Regions from separate parts of the Bacillus sp. LQ16 genome, predicted to be linked through region 1. Evidence: riboswitches for the same ligand, from Rfam matches in the RefSeq annotation. Region 1 holds a riboswitch; the other holds the start of a gene.
The links. Region 1 has a riboswitch for cyclic di-AMP ahead of AC3EMB_RS09505 (APC family permease). Riboswitches for the same ligand answer to the same signal wherever they lie in the genome.
Positions count from the first base shown of each region.

Region 2: another riboswitch for cyclic di-AMP. It lies ahead of AC3EMB_RS04000 (SipW-dependent-type signal peptide-containing protein); the one in region 1 lies ahead of AC3EMB_RS09505 (APC family permease).

Region 1 is NZ_CM173491.1:1,847,408-1,865,605, reverse strand. It holds gene AC3EMB_RS09505 (APC family permease) at 1-1,731, opposite strand, end outside; cyclic di-AMP (ydaO/yuaA leader) riboswitch at 1,876-2,022, opposite strand; gene AC3EMB_RS09500 (hypothetical protein) at 2,162-2,290, shown strand; gene panE (2-dehydropantoate 2-reductase) at 2,354-3,298, opposite strand; gene AC3EMB_RS09490 (hypothetical protein) at 3,474-4,949, shown strand; gene trhO (oxygen-dependent tRNA uridine(34) hydroxylase TrhO) at 5,120-6,079, opposite strand; gene AC3EMB_RS09480 (Nramp family divalent metal transporter) at 6,558-7,853, shown strand; gene AC3EMB_RS09475 (M23 family metallopeptidase) at 7,914-8,774, opposite strand; gene AC3EMB_RS09470 (sensor histidine kinase) at 8,846-9,946, opposite strand; gene AC3EMB_RS09465 (response regulator transcription factor) at 9,912-10,610, opposite strand; gene AC3EMB_RS09460 (GNAT family N-acetyltransferase) at 10,755-11,285, shown strand; gene AC3EMB_RS09455 (peptide ABC transporter substrate-binding protein) at 11,337-12,965, opposite strand; gene AC3EMB_RS09450 (TetR/AcrR family transcriptional regulator) at 13,346-13,921, shown strand; gene AC3EMB_RS09445 (MFS transporter) at 13,969-15,189, shown strand; gene AC3EMB_RS09440 (bifunctional S-methyl-5'-thioadenosine deaminase/S-adenosylhomocysteine deaminase) at 15,339-16,664, opposite strand; gene AC3EMB_RS09435 (YunG family protein) at 16,718-17,077, opposite strand; gene AC3EMB_RS09430 (GNAT family N-acetyltransferase) at 17,105-17,548, opposite strand; gene scpC (succinyl-CoA:acetate CoA-transferase ScpC) at 17,786-18,198, opposite strand, start outside.
Region 2 is NZ_CM173491.1:788,028-800,111, reverse strand. It holds gene AC3EMB_RS04055 (sugar ABC transporter ATP-binding protein) at 1-896, shown strand, start outside; gene AC3EMB_RS04050 (ABC transporter permease) at 880-1,875, shown strand; gene AC3EMB_RS04045 (hypothetical protein) at 1,979-2,182, opposite strand; gene AC3EMB_RS04040 (patatin-like phospholipase family protein) at 2,309-3,163, opposite strand; gene AC3EMB_RS04035 (MarR family transcriptional regulator) at 3,292-3,753, opposite strand; gene AC3EMB_RS04030 (MFS transporter) at 3,894-5,075, shown strand; gene kdpDN (KdpD-like non-kinase potassium sensor) at 5,100-6,254, opposite strand; gene kdpC (K(+)-transporting ATPase subunit C) at 6,311-6,892, opposite strand; gene kdpB (potassium-transporting ATPase subunit KdpB) at 6,909-8,999, opposite strand; gene kdpA (potassium-transporting ATPase subunit KdpA) at 9,013-10,680, opposite strand; gene kdpF (K(+)-transporting ATPase subunit F) at 10,700-10,777, opposite strand; gene AC3EMB_RS04000 (SipW-dependent-type signal peptide-containing protein) at 10,777-10,881, opposite strand; cyclic di-AMP (ydaO/yuaA leader) riboswitch at 10,980-11,125, opposite strand; gene AC3EMB_RS03995 (hypothetical protein) at 11,260-11,382, opposite strand; gene AC3EMB_RS03990 (hypothetical protein) at 11,386-11,619, opposite strand; gene AC3EMB_RS03985 (hypothetical protein) at 11,633-12,019, opposite strand.

The DNA.
Region 1 (18,198 bases):
GTTATGCCAACCTTTTTTCGGAATGAACTGTGGTATAACGACCGTAACGCGGTAATTCGATTCACTTGCCTTATATTGCACTGTATCAATGAACTTCGTTAACGGCTGAATAATACTTCTATAATGAGAATGTAATGTAACAAGCCTTACTTCAGGTTGCCACACCTTCCATTTCTCTTCAAATTTCTTTTCCTCTTCTCTGTCAAAAGCAACATATACAGCGATAACTTGATCTGCAGAAAGAGATTTCGCATAGTTCAATGAATTTTCTACTACATGCGTCATACCTGCTACAGGAACGACAATTACATTCCCCTCAATTGGAATAAGAGGCTCGCAAGTTTTTAAACTTAATTGATCACCCACTGCATCATAATGCTTCTTAATTCGATGGAATAAGAAGATAATAACTGGTAAGAAAATAAGAATCGACCAAACTTGTGCAAATTTAGTTAAAAAGAACATGCTCATTACGATAAAACTAATAACTGCACCAATTAAATTAACCGTTAATTTTAAAGCCCATCCTTCAGGTTTTTCACGAAGCCACTTTAATACCATCCCTGTTTGAGAAAGTGTAAATGGAATAAATACACCTACTGCATATAACGGAATTAAATGTTCTGTTTGTCCTTGGAAAGCTACAATTAAAATAATCGAAGCAACTCCAAGTATTATAATACCGTTTGAGTAACCTAGACGGTCTCCTCTAATCGTAAACATTCTCGGTATGAATTTATCTTTTGCGAGGTTAACCGCTAATAAAGGAAATGCAGAATAGCCTGTATTAGCTGCGAGAATTAATATTAAAGCTGTTGTACCTTGTATGAAATAGTACATGAAATTACGTCCAAATGTTTGTTCAGCAATTTGAGAAACAACTGTTACTTCTTTACTCGGCGTCACTCCGTAATAATAAGCTAAAAATACAATTCCTGAAAATAACACAGCAAGTAATGCACCCATTGCAAGCAATGTTTTTGCAGCATTGTTTGGCGCAGGATCTTTAAAGTTCGGAATTGCATTTGAAATTGCTTCAACACCTGTTAAAGCAGAACTACCTGATGCAAATGCTCTTAACAGTAAAAACAAACTAATACCCGCAACCGGCGTTCCGATCGGCGTGTGTAAAGTTGGTGAAACGTGACCAGTCAAAATATTATATATGCCTACACCAATTAATATAAATAGGGCTAAAACAAATAAATAAACAGGATATGCTAAAACAGAAGCTGATTCCGTTACTCCTCTTAAATTTAAGATCGTAATAAATATAACAAATATAATCGCAATGATTACATTATGTGCATGTAAACTAGGAAAAGCAGATGTTAGCGCATCTGTACCTGCAGATACACTTACCGCAACAGTTAAAATATAGTCGACTAATAAAGATCCTCCAGCAATTAAGCCTGGATTCATCCCTAAATTTTCTTTTGATACAACATACGCTCCCCCGCCATGCGGATAAGCAAAAATAATTTGACGATAAGATAAAATAAGGGCTGTCAATAATACTAATACCCCAACAGCGATCGGAATGGAATACCAATAAGCGATCGCTCCCATACCTGCTAAAGCAATTAAAATTTGCTCTGGACCGTAAGCAACTGATGACAATGCATCAGAAGATAAAATAGCTAAAGCTTTCGTTTTATTAAGCTTTTGTTCTCCAAGCTCTGTTGATTTTAACGGTCTTCCAATTAAAAATCTTTTAATAGATGAAACCAATGCTGTCCACTCTCCAATAATTTTGTACGAACTTTTCTGCTTGTTACAGCCAGTAAACGATTTCTTCAGAAAACAAAAAATGTCTACAAGCCATAGCGAAATAGACTTGTAGACATTATTTTTTTTGTCGCACAAGCTCCACCTTCCTTCTCAATATAACGCTTACGAGGTTAGCTGTCGGATTCGGGCCTATGAGTAGCCCTACCTTTTTCAAGGATTCACCCCATCGGATTATGTACTAATCCGTAAAAACGGGTCCCCCGTACCATGCGGTTTCAGCGATTTAGAAAATTGAAACTGTGAATTATAATACTCCTTTATTTTCAAAAAGTAAACAAAAATTTTTAATAAGAAAAAAATTAAAATGATTGCGCATAATCCGCTGAGAAATATACATAATGAATATTAAAAATCCGCAAAGGAGACCCATATGTCTAAAGAAAAGAAGCCTATTTTTTCCGATTCATATTTAGATGCAGTAGCAAATGAAATTAATCAGTTATATGGTAAACGTGAACAGGAAATAAATTTGACAGATAGAACGAAAAGAAATAAATAATTTGTCATACAAAAAATAAAAAAGATAGCAATACACTTATATATTGCTATCTTTTTTATTTTTTCATACATCTAATTCTATTACAGATTTGTTAAAGGTCATCTCTTCGTACACCTTTAAATTTTGATATATAGATTCTAATAATGGTGCCGCTATAGAAAATTTCTCTGCTACATCCAGTAAATATCCTTGCAAGTGCTTCCCTTCAATAAACGAACCCTTTTCCATATCACGTTGCATTGATGACTTCATATCATACGAAATTTTATCAATCGTTTTCATATGTTCCTGGGCAATATTAGCCTTTACTGGAGCTCCTAATACTCTCATGATTTGTACAGATTCCTCAAACACATTACGGATAAAATCACGGCCGCCTTCACTTTCACGGATTGGTCCAATTGGTGCACGCATTAACGTTGTCACACCTGACATTACAGTAATAAATAAATATTTATGCCACATATCTTGCGTAATATTTTCACTTAAAACAAAACTAGATTTCGTACCTGAAAATGCTTTAGAAATATGCTTTACTCTCTCTGAATTTTGAGACTTAATTTCTCCAAACACAAGTCTGTTGGCAGCGCTAGTTTGTACAATTTCTCCTTGATCGTTTAACGTCGTCTCGATAAAGCATAAACCGCCAATTACTTTTTCTTCGCCGAATTCTTTTTGTAATAGCGATAAATGAGCGATACCATTTAACAATGGAATGATTACAGTATTTTCGCCAACAAACGGCTTCAAATCTTGAATTGCCTCGTTTAAGTGATACGCTTTTGTTGAAAATAAAATGACATCAAATGGAGAAGTTCGCTCTTCTTTCGTTATTAATTTCGGTCGGAAGGAAAAATCCCCGTTAACACTTCGGATTACAAGTCCTCTTTCCTCTAATTGTTTTTTCCGTTTACTACGAACAAGAAACGTGACATCTTCTCCCTTCTCGACTAATCTGCCACCAAAAAATCCTCCGACTCCACCAGCGCCTAATACTAAAATCCGCATACAGCATCCCCCTTTTCAAAATACAATTTTATAACTTTTAGTATACATAACATTATACATGTTCCCTACTAAATAAGCTGAATTTTCACTCTCAATTGAGTATAAAAGAGTGGTTATTTTCAAATAAATTTGGGCATGTTGTTTCTATAGCATATATGGAAAGGACACAATGTAGATGGAGGCAATACAAGCAATTGAGGAAAAAGGTGTAGCAACAGCTATATTCCAATTTATATTCCCGTTTTCGTTTAAAGCTGGATATGAACAAAATATGTTCCCTTTCTTACAAAAAAACGATTTTCGTCCTTTTCGGCTCGATCATCTCGATGATGAAAATACATATTATGGGGAGTTTAAAGTTTCACATCAAAATATGGAAGCATACTATCTTTCATTTACAAATAAAATTCTCTTTCCTCATTCAGAGCATCAAAAGGGCTTGCAACGTTATTCAAAGGACCTTAACTTAACTGGACATTTAACAACAAACCTTATTTCAATTCCATTCAAGATACACTCTATTGATGTCACACTTTGTCCTTATGAACTTGGCTTCTTAACAATTCGAACAGAAGTAAACACTGCTCCAAACATGACTTTATCTGAAGCAATCGAATTCGCTGCTCGCTTCCGTGTACTTGAAACTAAAACTGATACAAATGAGTCTATTTGTATTGAATGTAACGGAAAAAAGTATTCCCAAGTTGAAAAATTCATTTTTGGTTATTTATTTCATGGCGTAACTGATTTCTTTGAAAAGAAGAGATTAAGAAGTTCATACTTTCAAACCTTCCCTTTCTTTGAAGACCAAAGAATGTACGTTCAAACTCTATTGTCACTAAAAGAAGGTATGGAACTTAATGAAGTGGATGTTTATCGTACTTCCAGTCTTTCCGGATTAACAAGTGATGGTAAACCATATGTAAGCGCAAATAACCTTCCTTACATTCATGACTATTTAAAAAAACACGCTTATCAGAGATGGGCTCCAAATCGTTATTTCATAATGGAAGAACATATTTTTACATGTGTAACAAATGAAGGCGAACGCGAAATCTCTAAACTTGCTAGTCAAATGTTCGGAGAATTTTATTACGCTTTATTATTAAACCTATTTCATAAAATTGTTTTATTAAAAATGGCAAACGCCTATGCTGAGCTAAACATTGAACAAGATACTAATGAAATAGAGAAATTAATTTATTCGATCAATTCGTTCACTGCTAATTATTTTTCTTTAGAATTAGTATCCCAATCACAAAGTGAAGATATTTTCTTCCGCTTAAGAAAACTTTTTAATATTGAGGTTCTATACTCGAACGCGAAACAAAATCTTGATAGTTTGTTTAAATATCAAGAAAATGTCGCCTCTAAAAAAGATAGCCTTTTATTATTAATTTTAACGCTCTACTCTGTAGTGGGCCAAATGTTAGGGTTTACTATGATTGACCTTTTAAGAAACACCGATTCAAACAAAATATCGTCCCCTCTTGAATTTTTCGCTCTATTAATTGCGATTAGCGGCATTGTCATTTCACTTATTTTAGGAGCCCAAAGTTTATATCAATGGGGTCTACAGCATAAACAAAGAAAAGCTTGGGTAAAACAAACGGTACTTTCTGCCGTTAAAGAGAAAGAGGATAAAAACTAAAGAAGGTTATTTTCAAATTCTTGGTGTGCTGCAGTAAGTGAAATTTTTATCAGCGATTTTTAAATATATCGACTTACCGACAAAAAACGACGAATGACAGGACTGGATAATAAAAAAAGGGTACTCCAAATTAAAACTTGGAATACCCTTTTTTATTATACGAATTCAGCTTACTTCCCAGCTTCGATTTTCTCTAATGCAGTAGCTACTTGCTCTTCCGTTAATTCATGTTGTATTACGTAGCGGTTACGTGGACTTACACGACATTCATGAGAACATGCACGTAAATATTTCGCTTCGTTTTCTTCAGAACATAAAATTTTCTTATTACATTCTGGATTTGAACAGTTTACATAGCGCTCACATGGTTCACCTGTAAAGTGATCTTTACCAACGATAACATGTTCTTTTTGGTTTACTGGAACAGCGATACGCTCATCAAACACGTAACATTGTCCATCCCAAAGCTCACCTTGTACTTCTGGATCTTTTCCGTACGTTACAATTCCGCCGTGAAGCTGACTTACATCTTCAAAACCTTCACGAACTAACCAACCAGAGAATTTCTCACAACGAATTCCACCTGTACAGTAAGTTAAAATCTTTTTACCTTCAAGTGTTTCTTTGTTTTCTCTAATCCAATCTGGTAATTCACGGAATGATTCGATATCAGGTTTAATCGCACCTTTGAAGTGTCCTAAATCAAACTCATAATCATTTCGTGCATCAATGATAACTGTATCTTCTTGTTTCATTGCCTCATAAAAATCTTTTGGCTCTAAATACTTCCCAGTTATTTCGTGTGGGTTAATGTCATCTTCTAGACGAAGTGTAACTAATTCTGGACGAGGACGTACGTGCATTTTCTTGAATGCATGCCCTTCTTCTTCATCTATTTTAAATACGATACCATCAAAACGTGGATCATTATTCATTGCTTCCATGTATTTCTCTGTTTGCTCTACAGTTCCAGAACAAGTTCCGTTAATACCTTCTTTTGCTACAAGAATTCTTCCTTTTAATTCAAGTGAATTACAAAATTCTAAATGCTCTGCAGCAAATTCTTCTGGGTTTTCAATTGTTGTGTACATGTAATATAGTAATACTCTGTATGGTTTTGTAGTTGCCAATGTATTTCTACCACCTATCTAATTTTTAAAATCATGTATAAGTTAACGTTCATATCAAAACATATATAATAAGAAAATGAATCCCATTTTCTTTTCTTTATACTATTTTCTGTCAGTTAACAAAAATAAAAAACAAGATTACACATCATAACACTATGGTTATGTTGTAATCCCAATATATTATATATCATACAATTGCAATTCCATCAATTAATATGCTGTATTATCAGCTTTATGTTCACATAAATTTCAAAAACAGCCCTTTAATTCACTATGTTTCCCCATGTCACCACACCATAAACTCCCAATTCATTTTACATTATCACACCATCCATTGCATAAAGGCATATAATTTGCATTAAGGAAACTTTCGTGTTCAAATGAAATTATCACATAACATATTTAAATGTATTGAAATAATGAGTAAGAATAAATACAATAATTTCATCAAGTTAACATTTTAAAGGGGAAAACTACTATGAATAAAGATATAACAAAAGATAAACATCTCCCTTCTGAAAGTACAACTGTACAATCAGCTCACTTAGCTTTAAGTGGAGAAACAAAAGGCTGGAAAAGACTGTTACCATTTTTAGGACCCGCTTTTATCGCGTCCGTTGCTTATATTGATCCTGGCAACTTTGCTACAAATATCGCAGCTGGTTCACAATATGGATATTTACTATTATGGGTTATACTCGCTTCTAACTTAATGGCTGTATTAATCCAAACTTTATCGGCTAAATTAGGAATTGCTACAGGAAACAATTTACCCGAAATAGCTCGTGAAAACTTTCCAAAGCCTGTGTCTATCGGCTTATGGATACAAGGTGAACTAGTTATTATGGCTACAGATTTAGCGGAATTTATTGGAGCTGCATTGGGGCTTTACTTACTATTTGGAATCCCGATGCTACCTGCCGCTTTAATTACAGCAGCCGGATCATTTATTATCCTTGAATTTCAACGTAGAGGATTTCGTCCACTAGAAGCTATTATTACAGGAATGATTTTCATTGTAGTAATCGCTTTTGGGATTCAAGTTTTTTATGCAAAACCAGAATTAAGTCCCCTTCTTTCAGGACTATTTATTCCAAAATTCCAAGGTGTGGACAGTATATTACTTGCAGCAGGGATTTTAGGTGCGACAGTTATGCCGCATGCAATATACTTGCATTCTGCATTAACACAACGCCGCGTGATCGGAACAACTGACGAACAAAAGAAAAAGATTTTTCGTTTCGAATTTATCGATATTATTATTGCAATGGTTATCGCTGGAGCAATTAATGCGAGTATGTTAATTGTTGCAGCTGCACTATTTTTTAAAAATGGTATGCATGTTGAAGATTTAGATGTTGCTTACACTCAATTTACCAACTTAGTAGGTCCTGTATCGGCTGCATTATTTGGGATTGGACTTTTATCAGCAGGACTATCTAGCTCTTCTGTCGGTACAATGTCGGGTGATATTATTATGCAAGGTTTCATTCGCATGCATATTCCGTTATATTTACGCCGATTTATTACAATGATTCCACCACTAGTTATTATTGCTTTAGGTGTAAATCCAACTTACGCTCTAGTTATGAGTCAAGTTGTCTTATCATTCGGTATTGCATTTGCACTTGTACCACTTATTATGTTTACAAGTAATAAAAAGATTATGGGTGCACTCGTTAACCACCGTATAACAACATTTATCGCATGGATAATTGCTGCTCTCGTTATCGTTTTAAATATCTTCTTACTGTATCAAACATTTGTAGGGTAATGAAAAAAGGGTATTCCAATTTTTATTTGGAATACCCTTTTTGGATGAAATGATTTTCTTCTAGTTACCACTTATGTATGCCCCTCTTTCCGGCATCATGACACCATTTTCAGTTCGAAAGTAAAGTGGCAAGCCTTCCGCAAAAAACATACTTACCTTGGACGGATCTTGCCTTTGATGATGAATATGTAAATGCGGCTCACTTGAACTTCCTGAGTTACCGACTTGAGCAAGAAACTCTCCTTCATTTACATGTTGTCCTTCTCTCACATTAATTGATCCTTTCTTTAAATGGGCAAGAATTAAAAATGTGCCCGTTTCATCTAGTCGTAAATAAATATGATTCCCAGCCATTGACTGAAAATTATCCGATCCCGGAACTAAATCTTGTTCATTATTATTAATTGATACAACCGTCCCAGAAGCTGGTGCCATTACTTTCGCTCCATATATTCCGTAATCCTCTAACTTACTACTTTTCACTTCAGCAGGTGGAATGAGAATATCATATGCCCACCTTTCATTTGGTTTTATAACGTGATAGTTCATTTCTAACCGATCACCACCCCAACCTATTAATGCTCGCTCATTCAAAGGAAAACGAACTACTGCTTTAGGACTCATAGATTGTATATCTGCTGGATAAGCAATTCTACCTATATTAGCAAACCAACCGACAGGCCAAGCTCCAATGATAGAAAACAGAATGATTAAAAATAGCGTTCTATCTATCCGCTTTCTAAAAATGCCTTTCCAAAAAAATATTATTACTGATCCTATCAAGAGGAAAACTGAAATAAAACTAAAAGCCTGAATACTCCACCAAACAAAAACTGATGTAACACCATTAGCTACATAAACTAAGATCCAACTTATAATTAAAAAAGAAACTATAATTACTAATAAAAATTTCTTCCACATGTCGCATCCCTACTCTCATATCCTTTTTCTCAATGATACAAAGTAAAAATTACGACATATAAAAGAAATACTTACGACTTTCTTACTTTTTTATACTGCGGTAATTTCACAGTAAAAACTGTTTCTTTATCGTTACTACGTACAGTGATATCCCCTTGATGGAGATCGGCTATACTTTTTGAAATTGCAAGTCCTATTCCTTTCCCGCCCGTATGAGAACTACGTGATTTTTCACTACGATAAAACTTCTCAAAAATGTAAGGAAGGTCCTCTTTCGGAATGCATTGTCCAAAATTTTTAATTTCTACTTCAACATTCATTGTTTTATTGAAAATTTCAATTGCAATTTCCTTTCCATCTCTCCCGTACATAATACTATTACCTATTACATTTTCAAATAGTCTCACTATAAGTGTCACATCAACTTCTACATGTAGCACTTCATCACTTTTAATATAAAAGCTCATATTGGCATCATCTAATTGTGGTACAAAGTCAATCATGATTTGTTCAATTAATGCTTTCATATCTACTTCATCTTTATGTAATTCAATCTCTCTATAATTTATTTGACAGTATTCTAATAAATCATCTACTTGATTTTTTAATTCATAACTTTTTCGCTTTAATATACTTACATACTGTTCACATTCTTCTCCATTCGAATGAAGTTTATTTCCTAACAGGTCTGCATAACCGATTAAAGATGTTACTGGCGTTCGTAAGTCATGAGAAATATTACTAATCATTTCATTTTTCATTTCCTGTGATTTTTTTTCATTTTCAATAGACTCTTTTAAGCTTTTCGCCATTCTATTAACATTTGCCGCTAGTTCACCAATCTCGTCATTTTTCAAAATAGGTATATGTATTTCAAAATTACCGTCACTTATTTCCTTCACGTTCTTGTTAATTTGAGACAACCTTTTCATCAGTGTTTTTGTCATTAATGCAAAGTATGTTGTAGTAAAAATCAAAAAAACTATAAAATATAAAAATGAATATTTTTCCTCTAAAACATTAACCTGACTATATATATTTCCAACCAAAATTTGAAACACTATTATACTTACAGTCGCTAACAAGATGCTACATATGAATGCGATAAAAAACTTAGCTCTAATGCCTTGTAATGATTTAATCTTCAATTTTATATCCGACTCCCCAAACATTTTGTATAAACTTCGGTTCTTTTGGATTCTCTTCAATTTTATTTCTCAATCTTGCAATATGAACCATTACTGTATTATTACTTTCATAGGCTCTTTCGTTCCAAACGCTCTCATATATTTCTTCAATTGTGAACACACGATTCCTTGCAGCTGCCATTAAGTGTAAAATATCATATTCAGTTTTCGTAAGATTGATTCTTTCTCCATATAACATTACTGTTCTCGACACTTCATCTATTTCTAAACCTCTAATATTTATTTTCTTTTCCATTACTTGGGGAGCATTTTGATTGAAATATGTATACCTTCTTAATTGGGCTTTCACTCTTGCTATAAATTCAATTGTACTGAACGGCTTCACAATATAATCATCTGCCCCAGTACTAAATCCAATTACCTTATCTACATCCGATGATTTCGCGCTTAAAAACATAATTGGTAAACTATGTTTCTCTCTAATCCTTCTACAAAGTTCTATACCATCCATTTGAGGCATCATAATATCCAAAATAGCAAGTTGAATACTGTTATTATTTATTATTTCTAAAGCCTCTTCTCCGTTATGAGCACTAAAAACTTTAAAACCTTCTTGTTTTAAATTCACATTAATAAATTGAATAATATCTTTATCGTCATCTACAATTAATATCGAATTTTTTTCCATTTCCAAACCTCTTTTTTGAAATATATTCCACATCTAAGTTTATCATAAATCAAATCTACCCTTATACCTTGAATAATCTTTATTTTCAGATTAAATTATATAATAACAAATACATTCTATTTTCATGTGAAAAGGAGCGAAAATATGTTTCCTTTATTAAAAACTGAAAGACTCATTTTAAGAGAACTTACCGAAAAAGATGCACCACGTATACTACAATGCTTTTCTAATACTAATGTACTGCGCTATTATGGCCAAAAACCGTTACAAGATGTTGATCAAGTGAAACAAATCATTCATAACTTTAAGTTGAGCTACAATGCAAGAAGCGGTATAAAATGGGGAATCGAATTAAAAGACAAGAAAGAACTCATCGGTACCATTGGTTTTCACGATTGGTCTTCTGAGCATAAACGAGCCAATATAAGTTATGCCTTTTTGCCTGAACACTGGGGAAAAGGATATGCGACTGAAGCTGTTTCTGAGGTTATATCATACGGTTTCCATACGATTCATTTAAAGCGGATCGGGGCAATTGTATTTCTTGAAAATGAAGCTTCCAATAAAGTACTATTAAAATTAGGCTTTGAAAAAGAAGGTGTTCTAAAAAATTATATGTATCAAGATGATATCCCATATGATACGAATTTTTACGCTTTATTAAAATCAGTTTAATAGAATTTATGTGTAAAAAACCTTACTTTTAAAAAGTAAGGTTTTTTGTATTTATTCATTAGCAATATAAGCATTCTTATAAGTATAAATACCACCAAATTGATGTTTTTCAATCCCTTTTACATAATCCTTTTGTACATACGCTGAGCCAATATGATAAAGCGGTGCCACAGCTGCATCTTCTAATAATACCTGCTCAGCTTCTCGCAACGCTTCCCATCGTTTTTCCGTATCTAGTACAAAATCCGTTTTCGCTTTCTTTATTAATTCATCGTAACGAACATTAGAATAATTCATTTTATTATTCGGATTCCCTGTCGTAAATAACTCTAAATAACTAATTGGGTCTTTATAGTCAGGTCCCCAATTTGCCATAGTTATATCGTAATCACCTATTTGTTCTAACTGTAATTTTTGCTTAAATGGCTGTTGTTTAATTTGTATCATTAACCCTTGCAAATTCTTCTCTAAATCACCTTTTATATATTCTGCCATACGTATTGCGTTATCTTGTTCGAACGTTAAGAACTCTAGGTTTACTTGTTCTACCCCAAGCTCTTTTTTCGCTTCTTCCCAAAGTTTTTTCGCATTTTGCAAATCATATGAGGAAATATCTCCATTTTCTTTTCTAAAATCTTTACCAGTCACTTCATTTACATGACCAACTGGTACAAGTCCACTTGCAGGTTTTGCTCCGTTATTAATAAAGTGAGCAACGAAATCATCTTTATTTAACGCTAATGAAATAGATTGACGCACCTTTTTATTTGCTAACGCGTTATTTTTTTCATTAAAACGAAGCATAGCAATTCCAGGATCACTCGACATATGTAATTCCTTATTCCCTTTATACTTGTCTACAACTTGCGAATTAATAGGTACTCGATCTAAATCTCCGGCTTCATATAAATTTACAGCTGTCATTGTATCCTTTACGATATGAAAGTTTATTTCGTCTAATTTCACTTTCTTTCGATCCCAATATGTAGCATTCTTCTTTAATTGAAACTCTTGTTCATGCTTCCATTTTTCTAATACAAATGGACCGTTATATATGAGATTACTAGGTTCCAATGCATAATTGTTTCCTTGTTCTTTCAAAAATGATTCATGCTGTGGTAAGTATATAGGTAGTGCTAACAACTGTAAAAAATACGGAATTGACTGTTCGAGTTCAACTTCTAACGTATAATTATTTATCGCTTTAACCCCAAGTGCATCAAGAGGCATTGTTCCCTTATTGATCTCTTTCGCATTTTTTACATAAAAGAGCATGGACGCATATTGAGAGGCTGTTTCAGGGTTAATTGCACGTTTCCAAGCAAATATAAAATCATTTGCTGTTACATTATCCCCATTTGACCATTTTGCATCTTTACGCAAGTCAAATGTATATTTCTTACCATCTTCACTTCTTTTAAACGATTTTGCTATGGCTGGAGTAGGCTGATCTTGATCGTTTAATACATATAACCCTTCAAATATATTCTGCATAATGTGTGCTGATGTACCATCTGTTGTTTTCACAGTGTCCAGAGAAGGAATTTCTTCTGATACTGTTACATTTAACACTTGTTTTTTAACCTCTATGTCACTTTTATCCGCTTTATTATTACAAGCTGTTAATAATAAAGATGTAACAAGTGCCATTACCATTAAATGGCTCTTTTTTCGCTTCATGAGTTGTTCTCCTTAAATATAAAATATTATAAAGCGTAATATATTATAGCAGAAATACTAACAGAAAGATGCGACATTCTTTTGAATATTTATTCGTTCAAGAAAAAAACTATCCTTTTAAAAGGATATGGATTACCTTGGAATCTTTTCGATTTTTAACGAAAAAAACATATAAACCAATAGGAGCTTAACTTTTCCTCAATAAAATCGAATTTAATTGTCGCTTCAATACATACTTTCTATTTTATAGCATCTAAATACCACAATACCAAATTAACATTTACGGATATTTTACGAAACTTTCGGAAATTAAGACGAATATTCTGGACTTATCGTTCCGGAATATTTATACTAAGTTACATGAATGGAGGTGTTATAAATTGGGTAGAAGTATTAGTTTTAACAAAGAACACGCTTTAAATAAAGCTATGCATTTATTCTGGGAAAAAGGTTATGATGCTACATATATATCAGATCTTATTGAAACGATGGGTATAAGTCGATCTACTCTCTACGATAGCTTTGGAGATAAGGATGCACTATTTAAACTAGTTTTGGAACATTATAAAAATTATGGCTCTCAAAAGAGAAATTTACTTTTTAGTGGTATAAACACAAAAGCATCACTTAAATCCTTTTTTTATCAACATATTGAAAAATGTTATTCAGGTGAAATTCCAAAAGGTTGTATGATAACTAATTCTTCACTGCTTATTGGACAAATTGACCCTGCCATAGAAGAAATACTCATAAATGATTTTAATGAACTTGAAAAAGTATTTAAGCAAGTTATCGAAGAAGGAAAAAAGAAAGGAGAAATTTCACAAGAGGTTGATACTGAATTAGTTGCATATTCTTTATTAAGTTTAAATCATAGTTTGAATGTAATGTCTAAATATAAAAAAGAGAAAAATTCAGCCTATCATCTAGTAGATAAGACTATTGCAGACCTATAGTCTTTCTTTTTTAATGATTTCGGAATGAACGTTCCAAAAAGAAAGGAATGATAAAATTGACTAAAAAGACAAATTTTCTAATATTTATTTTAGCAATTAGTTGTGGTTCACTTGCTGCAAATATTTATTATGCACAACCAATTGTACAATTCATTGCAAAAGATCTGAACATTTCTTCTGATTTATCTGGATTGCTCACTACTTTGACACAAATTGGGTATGGATTGGGGTTATTTTTTATCGTACCGATGGCTGATTTATTGAAAAGTAAGAAAATAATAGGAATTCTTATCGGGTTAACTATTTTTTCATTAATTGGTACGCTAATTTCGACAAACGGAATTATTTTTTTACTATTAACAACTATAATTGGCATTGGGGCCTGTGCAGCTCAAATGTTAGTTCCACTAACAATGAGAATCGTGCCAATTGAAGAGGCAGGTAAATATGTGGGTAAAGTGATGAGTGGTTTATTGATTGGGATTATGATTGCTCGCCCATTATCTATCGGAATAACAGAGTGGTTTAGCTGGAGAATGGTATTTCTTTTTTCATTAATAACCCTAGTTACCGTATTACTGTTAATTCTAAAATTTTTACCCAACTATGAAGTTATCTCAACTAGTAACATGACATATCCAAATTTAGTAACTTCTATGGTAAAGCTACTAATAAATACTTCTCCTTTACAACAAAGAGCTTTTTATCACGCATGTTTATTTGCTGCATTTAGCCTTTATTGGACAGCTATTCCAATTTTATTAAGATCAGAGCCATTACATTTTTCAAATAATGAAATTGCATTATTTGGCTTTGTTGCAATTGCTGGAGCTTTATTAACTCCTACTATTGGTAAAATAGCAGATAAAGGTTATATTTTTACAATGACTAATGTATCATTGGCACTCGTACTATTATCGATCGTACTATTATTCTTTGTTCAAGATCATTCACTATTTAGCATAATTTTAATTCTTATCTCAGGTATCTGCATTGATATTGGTGTAGCAGGAAATTTATTATTAGGTCAAAAAATTATCTTTGGTTTGAATCCCGAGATAAGAAACAGACTTAATGGATTATATATGACTATTTTCTTTTTGGGAGGAGCCTTTGGTTCATGGATTGGAAGTTATACTTACTATAAATTTAATAGTGAAGTAACTTTACTCATTGGAGCTGCTTTACCTTTAATCGCCTTAATAGTTCATTTAATACACAATAATACAATAAGTTTATTAAAAACCAAAAATAAATACATGTCCTAACTATCAATGTACTCTAAAACTAGCGTCAACATCTAATTTTTTGGGTAGTGTTAGCATTATCACTTCTGTTGCAAAGTTTTAAAAAATTTAGTGAGGTTTACAAATTAGAAATAGGCTGTGGAGAAGATTCTCTCCACAGCCTAAAAAAGTTATCTTTGTAAACCTCGTTTATAACGACTTGCTTCAAATATAATACGCTCTTCATCTAACGTTTTACATTCACCATTCCAAACGACACGTTTTCCGTTAATAATTACATCGCTTATATCTTTTCCACTCGCAGCATATACAAGGTGTGATAACACTTCATCCGCTGGTTGTAGATGCGGCTTATTAGACGGGTCAATCGTAATAAAATCAGCACACTTACCAGCTTCTAGTGACCCTGTTTGTTTCATCCCAATGACTTCCGCAGCTCCTTTTGTCGCAAGAGAAAGAGCTGTTTCAACTGGTAATGCTGTTGCATCTTGGTGTATACCTTTTTGCAATAAAGTTGCTATACGCAGTTCTTCAAACATGTCTAAATTATTGTTAGACGCAACACTATCTGTTGCAATTCCTACTTTTATTCCTGCTTCTAGCATCGCTTTTACATTCGCTATACCAGAACCTAGTTTTAAATTACTATTTGGGTTATGTGCTACTCGAACATCATGTTCTGCTAAAAATGCACGCTCATTTTCATTTAATACTACACCGTGTGCAATAACTGTTGGGCGTTTAAACAACCCGCAACTTGCTGCATATTCTACTGGACGTTTTCCGTACTGTGCTTCAATATCACGTACTTCACGCTCTGTTTCCGAAAGATGAATATGGACCATCGTTTGATTTTCTACTGCAATACGTGCGCATTCTTCTAACAGTTCTGTAGAACATGTATATGGACTATGCGGTGCAACCATCGTAGTTAACATGCCACTTTCTTTATAGTAACGCTTCACATATTTCTCAGCTTCTTCAATTGCTTTCTTTTCATCGTCTTTCGTTCCGAAGCTAAATAAAGTTCTTGAAACAGCAGCTCGCATTCCACTCCTTGATACCGTTTCCATAATTGCATCTTGATCTACTCCAATTGGATTAAACATGTCAGAAAATGATGTTGTACCACTTTTCACCATTTCAAGTAATCCTAATTCCGTACTAGCAACCGCAAGCTCTGGAGTAAACTGACTTTCAAGTGGCCAAATTCTCGTCTCCAGCCATGGTTGTAATAACATATCATCGCCAATACCTCTTAAGAGACTCATTACAACGTGTGTATGTGTGTTTACAAGCCCTGGTAAAACCCACTTTCCTTTCATGTCAATTACTTCATCTACTTCAAAATCATTAGCGAATTCTCCGCTCTTTACATCTATAATTTGATCATTTTCTACAATGATATATCCATTTTCTATCACTTCGTTTTGTTCATTCATCGTTACGATTGTAGCGTTTACATAAGTTGTTTTCAAAAGTATTTCCCCTTTCAACTCTATGAAGTTCCCTTTAATAAGTTACCACCATTATAGTAACTTATTAAAGATTAAGAGTCAAAAGATAATTTGAATTCTTTCGTTATTTTTTCCTTCAAAATGTTATATTGCTTTTCATTTGTATCTGCAAATGCTTCTTCCCGATTTGACTTTTCATCCATATAATTCAATTTTCCATTGAATTGAGTCTCTGTAAAATCAAATCTCTGCCCATCTATAAAGTTATAAAAGTGCCATACCTCTCTTACTTTTGTCTTTTTAATTTCTCCTCCGTATATGTCTTGAACGACAAGAGCTGTAACACCACATTGTCCCTTTGCTGGATTTTCAATTGTCCACTTTGAACTTGTTTCAATTGACCACGATTTTATTAGTGCTTCATATATTCTTTTTTCCTTTACATCATCCATTCTAATCTTCCCCTACTATTAATAGTTTTACACATCATATTTCAAAAGAGGCAGTACACGACCCTTAAAGACAGTTGATGGTGTCTCTCCTATTAACTGTGCTCCCATTTTCAAGTAATATCCTTTTGCATTCGGATCACTATCAATTGTAAAACTTTTTAATCCTAGTTCATTTGCTTTTTCTATTACATACTCCCAAAGTATTTTCCCGTAACCTTTTCCTTTGTAATCAGGATGAATGTACAAGAAATCGAGAGCTTTATCATTACGTAAAAATGAGAAAAAACCAATCTTCGCATTATCGTTTTCTAAAACATATACAAAATTATTTTTTATGTATTCTTCTGTAATTGTTAAATCTTCCTTACAAGCAAGTATGAATTCTTCACTATAATTCCACGTTGCTTTTGATTGTAGTGCGAGTTCACTTAATTCATTTGCTTCACTTAATAACGCTTCTCTTATCTTCATGATTCTTTCTCCTCACTTTCGATATGTAAACTACTAAATTGATTCGGAAAGCACTTCAAAAAACCTTTTATTTTCATAAATTAGAGCTTACTTTTATAATTCTTTATTATAATCAGTACGATTTTCAACAAATTTTTTAAAGAAAAAGAACGCCATCCCTAAAAGTTGGCGTTCTCTTTTTCTAAAATTTAATCTTCAAACTCACTCATTCGTTTTACTATTTCGTACAATACAAACCTATACAGTTTCTACTACCGCTTCAAGCATTGTTCCATTTTTAGCATAATTCGTATGCCAAGAAAAAGCTTTTTCTAAAATATGAGGAGTTTGTCCACCTCTTGTTTTTGCTTCTTCGTAATAAGCACGTAGTTGATCACGATACATTGGATGTGCGCAATTCTCAATAATAAGTTCCACTCTTTCTCTTGGCGCGAGCCCTCTTAAGTCAGCATACCCCTGTTCAGTGACGATAACATCTACATCATGTTCTGTATGATCTACATGTGAAACGAAAGGAACGATGCTTGAAATGTTCCCACCCTTCGCAATCGATTTAGTAACAAAGATAGCTAGGCGGGCATTTCTTGCAAAATCACCAGACCCACCAATACCATTCATCATTTTTGTACCTAAAACGTGAGTAGAGTTAA
Region 2 (12,084 bases), 1.1 Mb from region 1:
TAGTTTCTCATCGTTTATCAGAGATTCGAAATTTCGCGGATGATGTAACTGTATTACATAACGGTCAAGTTGCCCTTTCTGAAACCATTACAACGATTACAGATCAACAAATTGTGGAAGCAATGACTGGAAAACAACTTACACTTCCTATTAATACCGCACCAAAAACCGGGAGCGAGGAACTATTTAAAGTACAAGAGCTTCTATTACACGAAGGTCATTCTCCCCTTTCTCTTACAATACGAAAAGGAGAAACTGTTGTGATATACGGATTAATTGGAAGTGGAAAAACAACACTTGCTGAAACGTTATTTGGTGCTCTTCATACTTATCACGCAGAAATAGACGGTCAAAAACTAACGATTAAAACACCACGAGATGCGATTAAAGCGAAAATCGCACTTGTACCAGAAGAAAGAAGAAAACAAGGCGTATTTCTTTCGGAAGATATTATAAGTCACACAAATTTACATCAATCAGGTTGGAAACGAAAACAAACCGAATTAAATGATGCTACTACAGCAATTTCTTCTTTCGGTATTTCACCAAATGACCCAAAGGCACTTATTCATTCACTTAGCGGTGGAAACCAACAAAAAGTCTCAATTGCAAAGTGGAGTGGATTCAAACCTAATCTATTTCTTTTAGACGAGCCAACTAAAGGTGTAGACATCGCTGCGAAACAAGACATTTTTCAATTCATTCGCAACATTACAGAAAACGGAAGTTCCGTAATTTATTTCACAGGAGAACAAGATGAAGCGTTGCATATCGCTGATCGCATTCTTATACTGGCAAACGGAGAATTTGTAGGTGAATACTTACCAAGCGAACTATCTCCTGAACAGCTTTTACATTTATCTGAAGGGAGCTATTCCATTGAATCTCGTTCATAAAACGAAAACTAAGAAACTATATTTACCTACTCATCTTTTTTATCAATTTAGTACAATTGCTATTATTATAGGTGTTACAATTTTTTTCTCTATCGTCAATGATTCTTTTTTAACATATAACAATATTAGTGATATTTTACGTTCTATTTCCATCGTAACGTTACTTGCAATCGGCGTTACCTTTACATTGATTGTAGATGGATTTGATTTATCAGTCGGCTCTACCGCTAGTTTAGCAACAATTGCAGCTGCTTCTTGTCTCGTTTTATATCGACAAGAACTATTAGTTACACTCCTTGTTCCTATTCTTTGCGGATTATTAGTTGGATTATTAAATGCACTACTCGTTATCCGAATTAAACTACCCGATTTACTAGCTACATTAAGTATCATGTATATCGTTAATGGACTACACTTAACATTTTCAAAAGGATCCTCAATTTATGAAGGAATGTCCGGTGCAACAGGACATTTTATTCCATCCTTTTTATTTATCGGTCAAGGTTCCGTCTTAGGAATTCCAGTCCCTGTCATTATCATGCTTACTGTCGTTTTAATTGCACATCTATTTTTAGAAAAAACAACGTACGGTCGTTTCTTTTATATGACTGGTGGGAATCGAGAAGCTGCTAGATTAGCCGGTATTCCTACTGATCGTTACCGTGTATATGCTTATATGATTAGTGGTTTACTAGCTTCTATTGGCGGCATTATTCTATGCAGCCGCGTTGGAACAGGACAAGTTTCAGCTGGTGCTCCATTATTAATGGATGCAGTCGCAGCTGCCTATATCGGTTACGCAATGTTCGGTGCCAAGAAACCAAATATAGTCGGAACATTCCTCGGCTCGGTATTAATTGGAATTATATTAAATGGACTCACAATGATGAACGTTCCTTATTATGCACAAGATATTATTAAAGGCAGCATTTTAATTACAGCCTTAGCCTTTTCATTTATTAAAAAGAAGCGTAAATAAAAAGAGAGCATCGAATTCGATGCTCTCTTTTCCCTTTGCAACAATCACCCGAAAGCCTCCACGATTACTAAACTATGAAAAAGATAACAGCAGTTAAAAATTATTAATATTTCTCATTCACCTGTAATTCTTTACTATACTTTTGAATGAAAACTGATGAAATAACCATTACTATGCCCACACTAAAACCAATAAGTTGATCTAATAACATTTCATCATGAATAAACCAGCGAAGTAAAAATACACCCCCAAAAATAAGCATCATGATAAATCCAGTATGTCTAAGCCCTTTATATACATTTTCCATATGTATCACCTCTCCACATACTTTTATCCATATTATACCATAATCTAAAAACGTGTATAACCAACATTCGGTATTGAAACCAATAATAAAAAGACTGCAGAGAACTCCATCTCCACAGCCTAATTATTATTTTTGCAAAAACGCCTGCAAATCTGCAAATTGTCTCTTTGCATCTTCATAGCCTTGCTCGTATAAATTTTGTAGTTTTGCTGTATCTTTTTCCATACGATCTACTTGAAGCGGCACTTCTGGGCGAATAACAAATAAATTACCAGCTTGCTCTTCTTTTTCAATATAGTGAAGTGTTTCATTATACACTTCATAACGATTCAACATCGTGTTAACAAGATTCGGATATTTTTTATAAGCTTTTCCTGCAATCCATCCGAATTTTGATTTTTTCTTCGCGTAACCATGATTTCTCGTTAAAATAACGACTGATTTTTTAAATCCATCTTCCTGTGCTTTACGAACTGGAATTGGATCAGAAATCCCGCCATCTAATAACTGCTTACCACGATAATTTACTACTGGTGCAATGAAAGGCAATGAACTAGACGCTTGTAATAGATTTAGTGCATCATCATTCGTTCCTTCTTTCTCAAAATAAACAGATTGTCCTGTTTCACAATCCGTCGTTCCTACAAGGAAACGTTCTGGGCTATTAAAGTATGTTTCAAAATCAAACGGAACATGCTTTTCTGGAATTTCATGAAAAATGAAATCCATATCAAATAGCTGACGTTTTCTCCATAAGTTTTTATACGACAAATATTTCGGATGTGATGCATAATCAATATTGACCGTTTTATTTCTATTTCTTTGTCTGGAAAGATACGACGCTGCATGACAAGCACCAGCTGATACACCGATTACATATGGAAAATATAAATCTTGTTCCATAAAGTATTCTAATATCCCACCCGTATATACACCACGCATACCGCCGCCTTCTAATACTAACCCCGTATTTTCAAGCATGTTACTCTCTCCTCTATATATATTGACTCTTTAATTATTCACCATGTTAAGTATCTTTTTCTATTATATATGAGTTCTTTCAGAAATTATATTTAAAAGACTTGAGAAAAAGGAGTTTTTTCTTCCGATTATATTTCCAAATGATCGGAGACATCCTTTATAAACCTTTGAATAAAGTCTTGCTCTTCTTTCCTATATCCATCTAAAAGTAACAACCACTTTTCTTCAGCTTGCTTATGCAATTTTTCATGAGCTTTATATATTTCATTTCCGCTTTCCGTTAAGCTGAAGAAGATTTCTTTTTGATTATCTAACATTTGCATCTTCTCAACGAATTGCTTTTGAAACAACTTCGTACAAATTTTAGAGATTGCTCCCTTCGTCATGCCCATTTCTGTCGTAATTGCCGTTACATTCATCAAACCATTTTTTCCGATACATTCGATTACATGTAACTCAGATAAAGACATACTACTTACACCTGTCTCATAAAGAAACTTCTCGTTTTGTCGTTTTAAATGTTCTTCTTTTTTATGCAAAAGTGTACGAATGTCCGACAGTATTTCCATTTGCTTCGTTGTATGCTTCAATCCGTTCGCCTCCTAAGTTTCCAAAGAAACAATTTAACTATATACCATTTTAAAATTACTTTTTCATCTTTACAAGTGAGAAAATCATGTTAAAATAAATTTAGTTTCCGAGGAAACTAAAATACAAGGAGGTTAACAAGATGAAAAAATCTAAACTAACTTTCATTTTATATGTTGTCTGTATTAGTGCCTTACTCGGTTCCTTCGCTCAAAATATTTACACACCTATCTTACCGATGATTCAAAATTCTTTTCACACTTCTCTTTATCTTGTAAATGTAACAGTTTCACTTTTCACATTCGTTCTTGCAATTATGCAGCTCGTATATGGACCTTTAATTGATACAAAAGGGAGAAAATCTGTCCTTATCCCTAGTTTAGTCATTAGTACAATTGGTTCAATCGGATGTGCCTTTTCGGCAAACATTTATTTATTTCTCTTTTTTAGAGCTGTTCAAGCTATAGGAATAGCGGCTATACCTGTAGTTTCAGCAACGATTATCGGCGATTTATTTGAAGGAAAAGAACGCGGAGAAGCGATGAGCCTATACCAAATGTTACTTGCCCTCGCGCCTGCAATGGCTCCACTCATAGGTGGTTATCTTGGCAGTATAAATGGTCACTTATCTGTATTCCTCTTTTTATCTACACTTGGCATTATCTTATTAATTATAAACATTTCACTACTTCCAGAAACAAAGCCAAATGTAATTAAGCAGTCTAAAGCACAAAAGAATTACTCTCTTATCTTAAAAAATAAAACTGGATTTTCTATTACTCTTATTGGCTTCATTCAATTTTGTATTTACTTTTGCTTTCTCGTTTTTTTACCGAGCATTTTAGCAAATTCATTTCATCTAGCTGCAAGTGAAATTGGTCTTATGTTTGTACCAATGTCTCTTTCTATCATGCTAGGAAGTTTTTGCTACAAGTTTTTGCAAAAACGCCTCACAACAAAGCAAGCTTTATTTATTACGAGTTTCTTCAATATTATATGTGTCGTTTTATTCTCTTTCACATATAGCATCAATATCCCATTCATCATTATCGTTACATCTTTGTACGGTTTTAGTATGGGACTTTCTATGCCAACTCACACTACTTTATTAACAGAAGAATTCGTGCAAGAACGTGCAACAGCTATCGGTATGTACAACTTCATCCGCTATCTTGGTATGAGCACAGGGCCACTTATAGGTGGATTTCTTTTATTTAACCAAAATTACTTTTGGATTTTCTTCCTAGGCGCAATTATGTTTTTACTTGTAATCTTATATGCAATGAAAATGCTAAGTTTTCATTCTGTACAAAAAGCAAAATAGAGCCCCCAAAAAGGTCGGCTCTATTTATCCTCTTTGATCCGCAACAATATGAATATCAATATACTTTGTTTGTCTCATAATTTCATTTACAATAGAGCCTTTTCGTATTTCTTCCCACCTTGTTCTTGCCGATTGTCCAAGTAAAATTTGCGTCACCTGTAATCTTTTTGCCACTTCAATAATAACATCTGCTGGCTTTCTCCCTCTTGCTTCTTCTAATACAAAACTTGCATCAAATTGATTTGTTAGTAACTTCCACTCTTCAATCGTCTGCTTTTTTCCAGCTGAAATAGAATCTATATTTTCCCTCTCAACGTTTAATACGTACAATTCAGCGTTTAACCGATCAGCCATGCGCCATCCCCGTCTTATTAATTTCTCCGCTGTTGAACTGTATTGTACACAAACAAGAATTTTTTCTTTTACGCCAATTGGTTCTATTACTGTTTGGCTAATTTTCTCGTCCATATCATCGGCAACCTCGCGAAGTGATAATTCCCTAAGTGCCCCTAAATTATTAAGCGTAAAGAAATTTTGTAAACTTTGCTGAATTTTTTCTTCTTTATATATCTTTCCGTCTATTAGTCTCTTCCTTAATACCTCGGGCGTTGCATCAACGAGCTGAATTTCATTTGCTTTTTGTAAAATAAAATCTGGAATTCGTTCTCTTACTTTTACATTCGTAATTTGAGCTACAATATCATGAACACTTTCTAAATGTTGAATATTAAAAGCTGATAATACCGATATACCAGCCTCTAACAATTCCTGCACATCCATATAACGTTTTTTATGCTTAGAACCAGGAACATTACTATGCGCAAGTTCATCCACTACGACTACTTGCGGCGCGCGTTTTTTTATTCCTTCCACATCAAGCTCATAAAATACCTTTCCTTTATACTGTATTTCTTTCAAAGGAACTTTTTCTAAATCAGCAATTGCTTCTTCCGTCTCTTTTCTTCCATGCGTTTCAATTAAACCAATTACAATATCAATTCCATCTTTTTTCATTTCCCTTGCATCAAAGAGCATTTTATAACTTTTTCCTACGCCTGGAGCTGCTCCTACATATAGCTTTAACTTTCCGCGATTTTGCTGACGAATATATTCTAAATATTCCTCTGGCGTTCGCCTTTGAAACTTCGGTTCATAATCATCTGCATACAAAATAAACACTACCTTTCATTCGAAACAACGCTACCTCAATCCGTTAGATTGAGGTAGCACTGTTACTATTTCATTAATTCCTGTAATGCCAAATTTAGCTTTAAGACGTTCACTCGATCTTCTCCAAATAAACCAAGCGCAGCACCTTCTGTTTGATCTTTAATCAATTGATTAAGTTTTTCTTTCGGAATATTCGTTAATTTCGATATGCGATCCACCTGCACAGAAGCTGCCTTCGGACTAATGTCAGGATCAAGCCCTGAACCTGAATTTGTCACTAAATCAATCGGTACTTCTGTAACTGGAACGCTCGGATTTTGTTTCTTCCACTCTTCAATACTTTTCTCTACTCGTTTCTCTAAATCTGGATTAGATGGTGCATAGTTATTTGAACCAGATGCTTCTGCCTTATATTCAATACTAGAAACACGCCCTTGAAAATAACGTGGATCCGTGAAGTTTTGCCCGATTAATTTAGAACCAATCACTTCATTTTTATCATTATATATTAGACTTCCATCCGCATTATCCTTCATCACTGCTTGTGCAATACCAGTAACAATAAGTGGGTATACAAGTCCACACAACACTAGAAATGTAAAAGTAATACGGATAATTGGTGATAGTATACTTTGTTTCTTTTCCATCTTTTTCCCCTCTTCCTTATATGAACAAGCCGACAATTATATCAATTACTTTAATTCCAATGAACGGAACGATAACTCCGCCAAGCCCATAAATAAGTAAGTTTCGGCTAAGCAATGCATTAGAACTCATCGGTTTATATGCAATACCTTTCATCGCTAACGGAATGAGTAATGGAATAATAACAGCGTTAAATATTAATGCTGATAAAATCGCTGACAGTGGTGATGTTAATTTCATAATGTTCAATGCTTCCATTTGCGGAATCGCAAGTGTAAACATCGCTGGAATAATCGCAAAATATTTCGCTATATCATTCGCAATACTAAACGTCGTTAACGCACCTCGGGTCATTAACAATTGCTTACCAATTCCTACAACCTCAATAATTTTCGTCGGATTCGAGTCTAAATCAATCATGTTCGCTGCTTCTTTCGCAGCTGTCGTACCACTATTCATCGCTAATCCAACGTCAGCCTGTGCTAATGCCGGAGCATCATTTGTACCATCACCTGTCATCGCTACAAGTTTCCCTTTATCTTGCTCTGCTTTAATAACCGCAATTTTATCTTCTGGTTTACACTCGGCAACGAATTCATCTACTCCTGCTTCTTTTGCAATCGTTGCTGCTGTTAACGGATTATCACCTGTACACATAACCGTTTTAATCCCCATTTGGCGCAACTGTTCAAAACGCTCACGCATACCCGGTTTTACTGTATCCTTTAAATAAATTAAACCGTAAATACGATTATCTACTGCAACTACAAGTGGTGTTCCGCCCTCTTTTGAAATTAAGTCTGCTTTTTGATTTACATCTTTCGGAATTGTTCCACCTTGTGACCCAACCCATTCAATAACAGCACCGACAGCACCTTTTCTCACTTTCGTTCCGTCTTGTAAATCAACACCACTCATTCTCGTTTCTGCTTTAAACGGAACAAACTCACCTTGTTCTGCAAGTTCTCTATTATATGATATAGATTTTCCCTGCACATACTCGATAACAGATCGACCTTCTGGTGTTTCATCTAAAACAGAACTAATAGCAGCCCACTTTCCAACTTGCTCAATCGTTTCATTTCCTACAGGTAATAATGTATGAGCCATTCGGTTTCCAAAAGTAATTGTACCTGTTTTATCTAAAATAATTGTATTAATATCGCCCGCAGCTTCTACTGCTTTCCCTGACATCGCTAACACGTTAAATTTTGTCACCCGGTCCATCCCAGCAATACCAATCGCTGATAGCAAACCACCAATTGTCGTTGGAATTAAACATACTAACAATGCTACGAGTACAGCTGTATCAATTTGAAAACCTAAATAATTTGTAAAAATCGGCAACGTCACAACGACGATCAAGAAGATAAGAGTTAAGCTCATTAATACTGTATTTAAAGCAATCTCATTCGGCGTTTTTTGACGAGCAGCTCCTTCTACTAAAGAAATCATTTTGTCGATAAATGATTCACCAGGATTACTCGTAATAACAATTGTAATTTCATCACTTACCACCATCGTTCCACCTGTTACGGAACAAAAATCACCACCCGCTTCTTTTATTACAGGAGCTGATTCTCCTGTAATTGCAGATTCATCTACAGACGCTAATCCTTTGATTACTTCACCATCATTCGGAATCATTTCTCCTTGTTTTACGATAACAACATCACCTTTTCTAAGATCAGTTGCTGAAACTTGGACAATGTCTCCATTTTCTTTTACAACATTTGCAAACACATCTTTCTTCGACTGTTTTAAAGAATCGGCTTGTGCTTTACCGCGACCTTCTGCTAATGCTTCTGCAAAATTCGCAAATAAAACTGTAAATAATAGAATGAGAGAAACTGTTATATTAAACCATCCTGGTATACTACTAGAACTGCTTGGAAGAAAAGATAAAATGAACGTAATGATAAACCCAATTTCCACAACGAACATAATCGGATTCTTTATCATAACTTTCGGATTCAATTTCGCAATGGATTGCTTCATCGCATGTGTTACGATATCACGATCCATCGTTTTCGCTTGTCTAACCTCATCTTCTACAGCATGTATTTGTGACTTATTTAATTGTTTTTCTTTTACTACTACCGGTCTCATCATTTACCCTCCATTACTTCAATGTAAGAAATTCTGCAATTGGTCCGAGTACTAACATCGGGAAAAATGTTAATGCACCGACAATTACAATCGTTCCGATGAAGATGCCACCAAATAAACTATTATCTGTACGGAACGTTCCAACTGTTTCTGGCACTACCGTTTTTTCTTTCAACGAAGCTGCCACAGCTAGCATCGTAATTAAACTGAAGTAGCGTCCTAAAAACATAACTAAACCAGTCGTAATATTCCAAAACGGTGTATTATCTCCTAATCCTTCAAATCCAGATCCGTTATTCGCAGCTGACGATGTATATTCATATACAACTTGTGTTAAACCGTGGAAACCGGAATGAGAAATAGCATCCGTTCCTAAATTTGTTGAAAGAGCTAATGCCGAAAATCCTAAAATGAGCAATGGATGAAATAAAATCGTGACTGCGATTAATTTCATTTCCTTACCTTCAATCTTTTTACCTAAAAACTCTGGTGTCCGTCCAACCATTAACCCAGATATAAACACCGCGATAATTGCATACATAATAATGTTTACAAAGCCTGCTCCAACTCCGCCATACACTGTATTTAACATCATATTTACGAGGGGAACTAGACCACCAATTGGTGTTAACGTATCATGCATCGTATTAACAGCGCCTGTTTCAGCAGCTGTCGTTACTGTTGCGTATAGTGAAGAAAATACTGTTCCAAATCGTACTTCTTTCCCTTCTGTACTTCCTTGTACATGTTCGATACCCATTCCATTTAATGCCGGGTTCCCGTTTAGTTCAGATGTCGTAATCGTTATAAACCCTAGTAAAAATACCATAAATAGTGACACGAAAAGGATGCGGCCTTGTTTTTTATTTCCGACCATTCGTCCGTACGTAAATGGAAGTGCTGTTGGTAATAACATCATAAGCATCATTTGCAAAATATTACTCATTTGTCCTGGATTTTCGAAAGGATGCGTAGAGTTTGCTCCGAAAAATCCACCGCCGTTATTTCCAAGTTCCTTAATGGAAACGAATGATGCAACAGGTCCACGTAAAATACTTTGCTTTGCACCTTCAATCGTTTGTGCTGTAACCGCCCCATCTAACGTTTGTGGTACGCCAAGTGCGACAAAAACTAGTGCCGCAATAAATGCGATAGGAAGAAACACTCTCGTTAACGCTCTCGTAAAATCAACGAAAAAGTTACCAAGTTCTTTTCCAGCAAGTCCTCTTATAAAAGCCATAACGAGCGCTAATGTCGTTGCTGGTGCCGCAAACATTAAAAATGTAATTCCGATTAATTGTGATAAATAAGATAAACCATTTTCACCGCTATAATGCTGTAAGTTTGTATCAGCCATAAAACTAATTGCTGTATTAAAAGCGAGCGTAGGCTCCATCCCTTCAATATGCGCTGGATTTAGTGGCAGCACACCTTGTAATCTGAAAATGAAGTATACGACAACGATCATAAATCCATTTAATAAAACTAATGATAATGCGTACTGTTTCCACGTTTGATTGTATGCTTTTACACCCGTAATTTTAAAAATAAGTTTTTCAAAAGGCCCGAATACTTTATCTAACGTTTTGCTACCTTGAAAAGCTTTTTCTAAATAAATCCCCGTTGGCTTTGCTACTAAAATAAACAAGAGCATTGTAATAATGACTGCAACCCAAATCATAATGAATAATTCCCCCTAATTAAAACTTCTCTGGATTTAATAATGCATACACTAAATACACTGTAATTGCTGCGACAATAACCGATAAGACAATCATCATGATTGCTTTCCTTCTTTCACAACTTTATCTGACCAACTTGCAAGACTTGCCATCGATGCAACTAATAAAATAAAAATCCCGACCATTACAACATCTAACATAACTATCCCTCTCTTCTTTTGTTAAAATTTACCATTTAAATATTAAAAAAGAACACTGAGCTCTACTCAGTGTTCAAAAAATGAACAACAAAAAGTAAACCTCCTCTCTAAACGCTTACGAGGTTAGCTGTCGGATTCGGGCCTAAAGAGTAGCCCTACTTTCAAAACTGAAAGATTCACCCCAAGTGACGATGCACAAAATTGGTTCCCCCGCTCCATTTCTGGAACTCAGCGATTTTAGGTTTTTTTGGAAATTTTATGAATGATTTATGAGAGTAAATATACTCCTCTATATTTCACTTGTAAAGGGGTAAATTACTGAAAATAATAATATTTACATTCATTTAAACGCTTACATTGAAGATTATTACTGTTATTTCATCTATTTTCTTTATTTCTCTTTTCTTTTCTTAAAAATGGCCTTTTAAATATGAAATAAAAAGAGCGAATGACATGAAGTGCATAGCTTGTTGCACTCAGCATTCGCTCTTTTTTATTCAACCTTTATTCTCCTCGTAAAAATGCACGTAAATTTCTCCCACGAATATAAACTTGTGTCAATTCTGCATGTAGCTGCTCATACTCGGTAATATCCATCTCTAAATACAAAGCATCTTTTGATGGTAATATAATATATGGCCCTGGAAAAAGGGGATCAATCTGGACCAATTCTTGAACTCGCTCTACCGATACTGCCCAACGATTTGCTATATCTCCAAGTAATAGTACCTTCATCATTTCTTCCCCCGCCCTATTCAAAAAATAAAAAAGAAATATTATCACAATTTGTAAACACGACAAACTTAGCTCCAATTGTTTCATAGAGCCTCGCTGGATATCGTTTATTCCTTGTAACAACAGTAATAGGTGCTTGAAAAGAAAAACGAATGTGTTCTGTGAAGAAACTAACGATTGGAAGCTCATCCCCTAGTAAAATGACCTTCTTAATACACTCACAAATACTAGTAAAATCCTGCTCCTTACTACAACTATAAGTCCAATCAAACCCACAATTCCTAACTTCAGCCGCTACCTCTTCATTTGCTGTAAAAATAACTAACTCATGTTGAAATGCAACTAGATCTCTTAAACTATTTACCTTACTTTCTTCTCCAACACAAATAAGTGTTAGTTCCATGTACCTCATCCTCCTTAGTATAAAAGAAATCAAACATAGATTGATATTCCCCTATACTAATCAGA